2 regions of the Methylophilus sp. E2MeOHC9 genome follow, and region 2 is predicted to be linked to the other one. Evidence: predicted binding sites of a transcription regulator. Region 2 holds the regulator's gene; the other holds the start of a gene.
What was found. The regulator FNR, encoded in region 2, switches genes on or off when oxygen is low (the NO sensors DNR and NnrR bind a similar motif). The targets are predictions, from matches to a motif close to TTTGATNTANATCAAA.

Region 1: a site for FNR is predicted at 1,787-1,802, ahead of ACSSVF_RS12420 (OmpW/AlkL family protein). Genes of this name have one in related genera too.

Annotation. Positions count from the first base shown of each region.
Region 1 covers NZ_CP196024.1:2,573,485-2,576,904, reverse strand. Annotated here, with positions in the region: gene ACSSVF_RS12425 (class I SAM-dependent methyltransferase) at 108-944, shown strand; gene ACSSVF_RS12420 (OmpW/AlkL family protein) at 1,031-1,723, opposite strand; gene ACSSVF_RS12415 (hypothetical protein) at 1,899-2,258, opposite strand; gene pqqA (pyrroloquinoline quinone precursor peptide PqqA) at 2,486-2,557, opposite strand; gene ACSSVF_RS12405 (DUF3526 domain-containing protein) at 2,710-3,420, opposite strand, start outside.
Region 2 covers NZ_CP196024.1:1,984,282-1,987,701, reverse strand. Annotated here, with positions in the region: gene hemN (oxygen-independent coproporphyrinogen III oxidase) at 1-765, opposite strand, end outside; gene fnr (fumarate/nitrate reduction transcriptional regulator Fnr) at 952-1,815, shown strand; gene ACSSVF_RS09620 (radical SAM protein) at 1,831-2,676, shown strand; gene ACSSVF_RS09615 (FixH family protein) at 2,733-2,981, opposite strand; gene ccoG (cytochrome c oxidase accessory protein CcoG) at 3,059-3,420, opposite strand, start outside.

The DNA of each region.
Region 1 (3,420 bases), 590 kb from region 2:
CAAAAAAACGCATGAGTTCCCGAAAAGTAAAAGCGGTAAACGACAGATGCAAGCCACACGTCTATGCTGCTACACTACCATATTGCTATTTTAAAGCAGTAGGACGCATGGTCAAAACGATATTGCCACCCGAGGTGAAACCGGGCCAATCCATTCCATTATTACAAGCACTGCATATCCTGACGCGGGACGGCAAGCTCAACCAGGATAGCCGCCGCAAACTCAAGCAGGTGTATCACCTGGTCAATTTCATAGAGCCCTTGATGCAGACGGTCATGAGTGCGCAGCCTGATCCGGTGCTGGTGGATCATGGCGCGGGTAAGTCATACCTGGGCTTTATTTTGTATGATTTATTGCTCAAGCAGCATGCTGGCGGCCAGGTGATCGGCATTGAAAACCGCGCCGAGCTGATAGAAAAGTCACGCCAGTTAGCCAGCGAGTGCGGGTTTGAGCGCATGCAGTTTGAGCCGTTGAGCGTGGCTGACGCCATGCGATCACAGCAATTACCCGCCAAGGTGGATATTGTCACCGCATTGCATGCCTGTAATACCGCCACCGACGACGCTATCCAGTTTGGCCTGCAAAAACAGGCGCAATATATGGTGCTGGTGCCTTGCTGCCAGGCAGAAGTGGCTGAGACCATGCGCTTGCACAAAGCCGAGTCGCTTGCAAAAACATTGTTAGGCGAGCTCTGGCGGCATCCGATTCATACCCGTGAATTTGGCAGCCATGTCACCAATGTGCTGCGCTGCCTTGAACTGGAAGCGCATGGCTACCAGGTGACCGTGACCGAACTGGTGGGCTGGGAGCATTCCATGAAAAATGAATTGATCATTGCTAAATTCACCGGCCAGCGTAAACGCAGCGCTCTGGAGCGTGGCCAGCAACTACTGGAGCAGCTGAACCTGACCAGTCTTGCCGCGCGATTTAACTTGAATAGTTGAGTGCGCGCTGCATAAAAAAACCTCTGATACAGCAAAGTATCAGAGGCCAAATGGAGCTTTAATACTCCAGGGAAGAGACTTTAAGATTAGAAGCGTTTGCCGACGCCGATACTCAATACCCATGGATTCACATCCAGCGAGTCGATCTTGGTCCAGCCACCCGCGGTTTTCAATTTCACGTCAGTATCCAGCCACAGGTATTTCACGTCTGCGTTCAACAGCCAGCCATCTTGCAGATTGATATCAAAGCCCGCCTGTAATGCCGGGCCAAAACTGCTCCTGTCGATCTTGATATCCGTGCCGGCCAGCGGGCCCTGGCTCAGTTCCAGCTTGCGGTCCAGCATGAATGTCGCGTTGATGCCGGCACCGACATACGGGTCAAAGGTCTGGTCAGGGTTAAAGTGCCATTGCACGGTCAGTGTTGGCGGCAAGGCATCTATACTGCCCAGTTTCTGGTTAGGCACCACAGCGCCTGGTTCTTTGGAGACACTGACATCATGCTTGGAACCGAGCGCCAGGATCAACTCAGTCGCAATGTTCTTGGTCCAGTAATAGCTGATATCGAGTTCTGGAATGGTATTGTTGTCGACTTTTAACTCTGCGCCATTCGACATGGCACCAGCCGCCACGTTTTTATTCACGTACTTGCCGAGGTCACTGCTTTCATTCGGGCTGATATTGGTGGCGCGCAGTCGCACCACCCAATCGCCTTGTTCGGCATGGCTATTCATGGCAGGTAACAAAGCTGCCAACATTAAACTGATTGCGGTTTTTTTCATTGTGATCACTCCATCTAGTGCATTGAACTTGATGGCATTGTAGGAGCGTCAGGTAAAGCAGGTATTGACCCAAATCAACTAACTTGCACACGTGATTTGGGTCAGGCGGTGGTGAATGGATGATTTGATCAGGATGGGTGTGAAAGACTCACAAGGGTAAAGCTAGGCTGAGTTGTTAATAGTTACTGCGGCTTTTCCAGGCTTCATCCAGCACTTTTGATTTTTGCTCAAATATGGCTTTTCTGGATTCAAGGTCTTGTTCAGTCTGCGCTTTTTCAGATTGGTATTGCTGTAGTCTTTCCTGTTCCCTGGCAATCACCGCCTCTTGGGATTTGATGCGCTTGTTGAGGTCTTCCAGCTTGCTCATGGAATCGCCAACCGCATCGCGGGCAGCTGCCGCGTCATTTTGTTCTGGCAAGATGCTGCGCGCAGAGGCTGATTGACTATAGGTTGCAACCATCAGTGTCGCCATGACCAGGGCAGTCATGATAGAGGAAATAACGAATGGTTTAACAGAGAGCTTTTTTACTTGCATGTATGACTCCGGGAATATAAACAGATGATGGAATGCCTTGGCTAAATTGTACTAGCGAATATCGCATTGGCAAGCCATTGTTTTTTAGTAAGCTTGTTTGGCATAAGGTTCCGGGTGATTCACTGTCTATCGTGTAATAACTATCGTGCAATAGAAAGTGCAATAAAAAACCCGCCATCGGCGGGTTTTCGTTATTCAGCTTGAACTTGTGTGATACAAGCGCTGAATTATTTGTTCATGACGTACATCGTCACTTCAAAGCCAAAACGCATTTCAGTAGCAGCTGGTTTAGTCCACATGATAATCTCCTTTTGGTTATTAAGTGCATCTCAGTGATGTACTTGTATGACTTCCACTATACGCCGCCGTTTCAAAATGACCCTGAGGCGATCACGTAAAAACGGCTCATGATTTTACGTAGTTTGAATGTAGGTTAAAGCGGATGCTTCGGCTATTCTTTTGCATCTTCAAACGCGGGCAGCTGACGAAAGGATTCAGGCGTAAAAGGTTTTTCCTCAAACAAATAAGGGTAGGCGTCATGCCGCAATAATGTGTGGAAGGCCGTGATACGTTGTCTATGGGCTAGCAGGTCGGAGACATTGCTATGCGCGATGTCTTCCAGGCTGCGTTGCACCGATATTGCCGGTAAAAAGTAGCCCAGCAAACCGGTAGACTGGTCTCTTTGCCTGAGCGCTTGTTCACGTGCGGTGACTTGGGGCGCCAGTTTCACATCGGCCATATGTTGAAAAGCGTAGTACCACTTCCAATGGAAGCGGTCGGTGACTGGCGGGGTATTTTTCCATTGTGGATACAGCGCATAAAACGGTGTCAGCGTGTCGGTTTTGGGTAAATCCCAGGCACTATGCACCGCCTGCCGGTGTTGCAAGGCGATCTGGCTGCCATCATGCACCGGGTAACGGTGATGTAACCAGAGCTGCGCCAGGTTGGGTAACACGATACAGGACAATAACCAGAGGCTGGTTAAAGCGAGTGCGTTCAGATTGGCATTCAGTGCACGCAGGCGCAGGCTGAAGGCCGCACATAGCGCTGTCCACAGCAGGGTATAGAGCAGCGTAATGGTCAGCACTTGCAGCAGTGGGGCCAGGGAGAGGTGATGCATGGCCGTAAATGCGATAACGGGCAACGAAAATGTCAGTGCGAT
Region 2 (3,420 bases):
TCGCTGCGGTTTAAAACGCGAAGGTAAATGCGCATAGCCATACAATGCGATGCGATCTGGTCGCAGGGTAATGATCTGCGAGATGGTTTGCCTGAACGTGACGGGCGTCTGCTTGGGTAAACCATAAATTAAGTCGGCATTCAGTGACTGGAACCCCATCTCACGCGCTTGCCGCATCAGCAACGCGACTTGTTTGTAAGTCTGTATGCGATGTACGGCTTCCTGCACGTCTGCATCAAAATCCTGCACCCCGAAACTAAGCCGGTTAAAGCCCAGGTCACGCAGATGTTGCAGGCGTGCCTGGTCTACCGTGCGCGGATCGATTTCCGCTGAATATTCACCATCGACGTCAAACACAAATGCTTGCTTGAGGATTCGCATCAGGCGGGCTAATTCTTCATCACTGAAGAAGGTGGGTGTACCGCCGCCCAGATGCAATTGATTCACCGCCTGCTGCTGCCCAAGCTGTTGCGTATGTAGATTAAGCTCACGCTGCAGATACTCTAGATAGATGGCGCCCTGCTCATAGCGCTTGGTGACGATCTTGTTGCAGGCGCAGTAAAAACACAGTGAGGCGCAGAACGGAATGTGTACATATACCGATAATGGCTGTTTCCAGCCGCTGATATTGCGCTGCTCAATCGCTTTGCAATAGGCAGCAGCATCAAATGCTTCCACAAACCGGTCAGCAGTTGGGTACGAGGTATAGCGCGGCCCCGAAACATCGTAGCGCTCGATATGTTCCTGCGTGATTATCAATTTCATGGTATCCAGCACACTTTTTCCTGTTCAATATGGATGGCAGGCGATATATCGTTGTCACCAGGTCCATCCCAACTTGCAGGCTACTTTGCCACAAAGTAATCAGCGGCCACTTGATGCATATCAAATGCATGGCAGTCATGTGCTTGCATAATGGCAGTACATAATAAAGGGAAGAGACCTCGCATCATGCTTAATGAAATCGCCACTCATGCAATACCGGGTCATGAAATATCTCATCAGGACGCGTATAATTTGCCGGATACTCAACGCCAGTCCAGGATTGCCGCTATGCATGCCGAGCCCAGGCCCATTGAACCTAAAACCGACCTCAAGCAAGGCGAGCCCAGCTTTAAAGTCGCTTGTTCCAACTGCAATCTGCGCGAGCTTTGCCTGCCGATAGGCTTGAGCTCAGATGAAATGCAGCAGCTGGATGGCATGGTCGCCACCCGTAAAAAAATCAAACAGGGTGCGCACTTATATAGCAGCGGCGATGCCTTTACCATGCTCTACGCGATTCGCACCGGGTTCTTTAAAACCAGTGTGGTGTCTGAAGATGGCCGTGAACAAGTGACCGGTTTTCAGATGGCCGGTGAGATCATCGGGCTGGATGGCATTGTCAGTGACAAACACAATTGCAATGCGATTGCGCTGGAAGACGCGGAAGTCTGTGTGATGCCGTTTAACCATGTGGAAGACCTGTCGCGTGAGATCCCCATGCTGCAACGTCATGTACACAAGATCATGAGCCGCGAAATCGTGCGTGAAAACGGTGTCATGATGCTGCTGGCCAATATGCGCGCTGAAGAACGCCTGGCGGCTTTTTTACTGAATCTGCTGCAACGCCTGCACGCCAGAGGTTATTCAAAAAGCGAGTTGATTCTGCGTATGACGCGTGAAGAAATCGGCAGCTATCTGGGCATGAAACTGGAAACCGTCAGCCGCACCTTTTCCAAGTTCAGCGAAGAAGGCATTATCGAAGTCAAACAGAAGAATATCCGTATCCTCGATCACGAAAAGCTGAAAGCCATTTTTAACGCCAGCACCTGCTAATGCAAGCTGCTGAACATGCAGGCACAAGCGTTATTCAGTGAGCTCGCCGCTTATGCCGTGACACGAGCTTGGCAATATATCTACCCGGTCTGGTCACGCCGGGCGCAGGGTATTTCGATAGGCATCAATCTGCACCCCAACCATTGCTGCAACTGGCATTGCATTTACTGTCAGGTGCCAGGCCTGCAACGTGGTCCGTCACCCATGATCGCAATGCCGATACTACATGCCGAGCTGGAAGAATGTTTGCACTGGATCAGCGAGCAGGCGACGGCACACAGGCTTGACTCCCTATCAACCCTGATAAAAGACATCGCCTTTGCAGGTGATGGCGAACCGACCACCTCGCCTCAGTTTCCCGAAGCATTAAAGCTAGTCAGTCATATCCTCACACGCCTTCAGCTACCGGTATTAGTGAGGCTGATCACCAATGGCAGCCAATTACAGCACGCGCATGTACAACATGCGGTTGCATGCCTGCAAGCGATAGGCGGCGAGGTGTGGTTCAAGTTGGATGCAGGTAGTGATGCGGAGATGTTGGCAATCAATGACAGCCATGTGCCGCTGGCGTTACATTTGCAAAGGTTGCAAACCTGCTGTGCCCTGTGCACGACCTGGGTACAAACAGCCATTGTCAGCAGGGTGGTGGATCAGCAAATGATCACGACACCGGCGCTGTCTGGCTATCTCAGAGCGCTGCAGGCATACCAAGACAAGATTGCAGGTATTTTGCTCTATGGCATTGCCTGGCCTAGCCAGCAGGTGGCTGCGGCCTGCTTGGTGCCTACCGCTGATGATGTGATAGAAAATTATGCGAAGGAACTGCGCGCACAAGGCTTCGACGTGCGCGCATTCAACTAGCAATATACTGAAATGAAAATCCGGGCTGAAGATCGGATTTAAAGTGAAGGCAGGATTTAGTCGTCAGCCGGTTTCATGCCGGTTTGCGCATGGTTGCGTGCTGCAACGGCGGGCGCCATGCCATCTCTCTCGGCATCCAGCGTTTTATTGATCTCTATGCCTTTGCGGTAGTAATCGTCAATCGGTGGGTCAGGATGGGTAATCGCCAGGTATAGCGTGATAAAGGAAGCTACTATCACCAATGCCGGACCACCAATAATAAGCCAGACATAGGGGTTTTGGTACCATTTTTGTGGATCCACCATCTGTGTTCCTTTGTGCATTATGCTTTGTGCCACCCTGTTCTACTCCGTTTGTTCATGCCTGTTTACTGAGTGACCCATTAATTACTGGGTACGATAAAGACAGATTTTTCCTTGATGGTTTCTTTGGCTTGAAGATCTGTCATCTCAAATAATATCTTGTGCGAACCGGCGCGTGTTTCTCCGTCCGGCAACTGTATCTCAACAATGACATTCCGCTTTTCAAAAGGTTTAAGCGCTTTGATCTGCTGAACATTATTATCAGAAAAATGAATGACCAGATCAGGCAAGCCTGTGACTTTCAAATCATAATCGCGCACCACTTCTGTCTCATTTTCCAGTTTGAGGTTATACACGTTCTCAATCTTGCCATCATTGGTATAACGCGCCATCACCGCGCGGTCACGCAGCACATCCAGCCTGAAATCAGGCTTGTAATAGA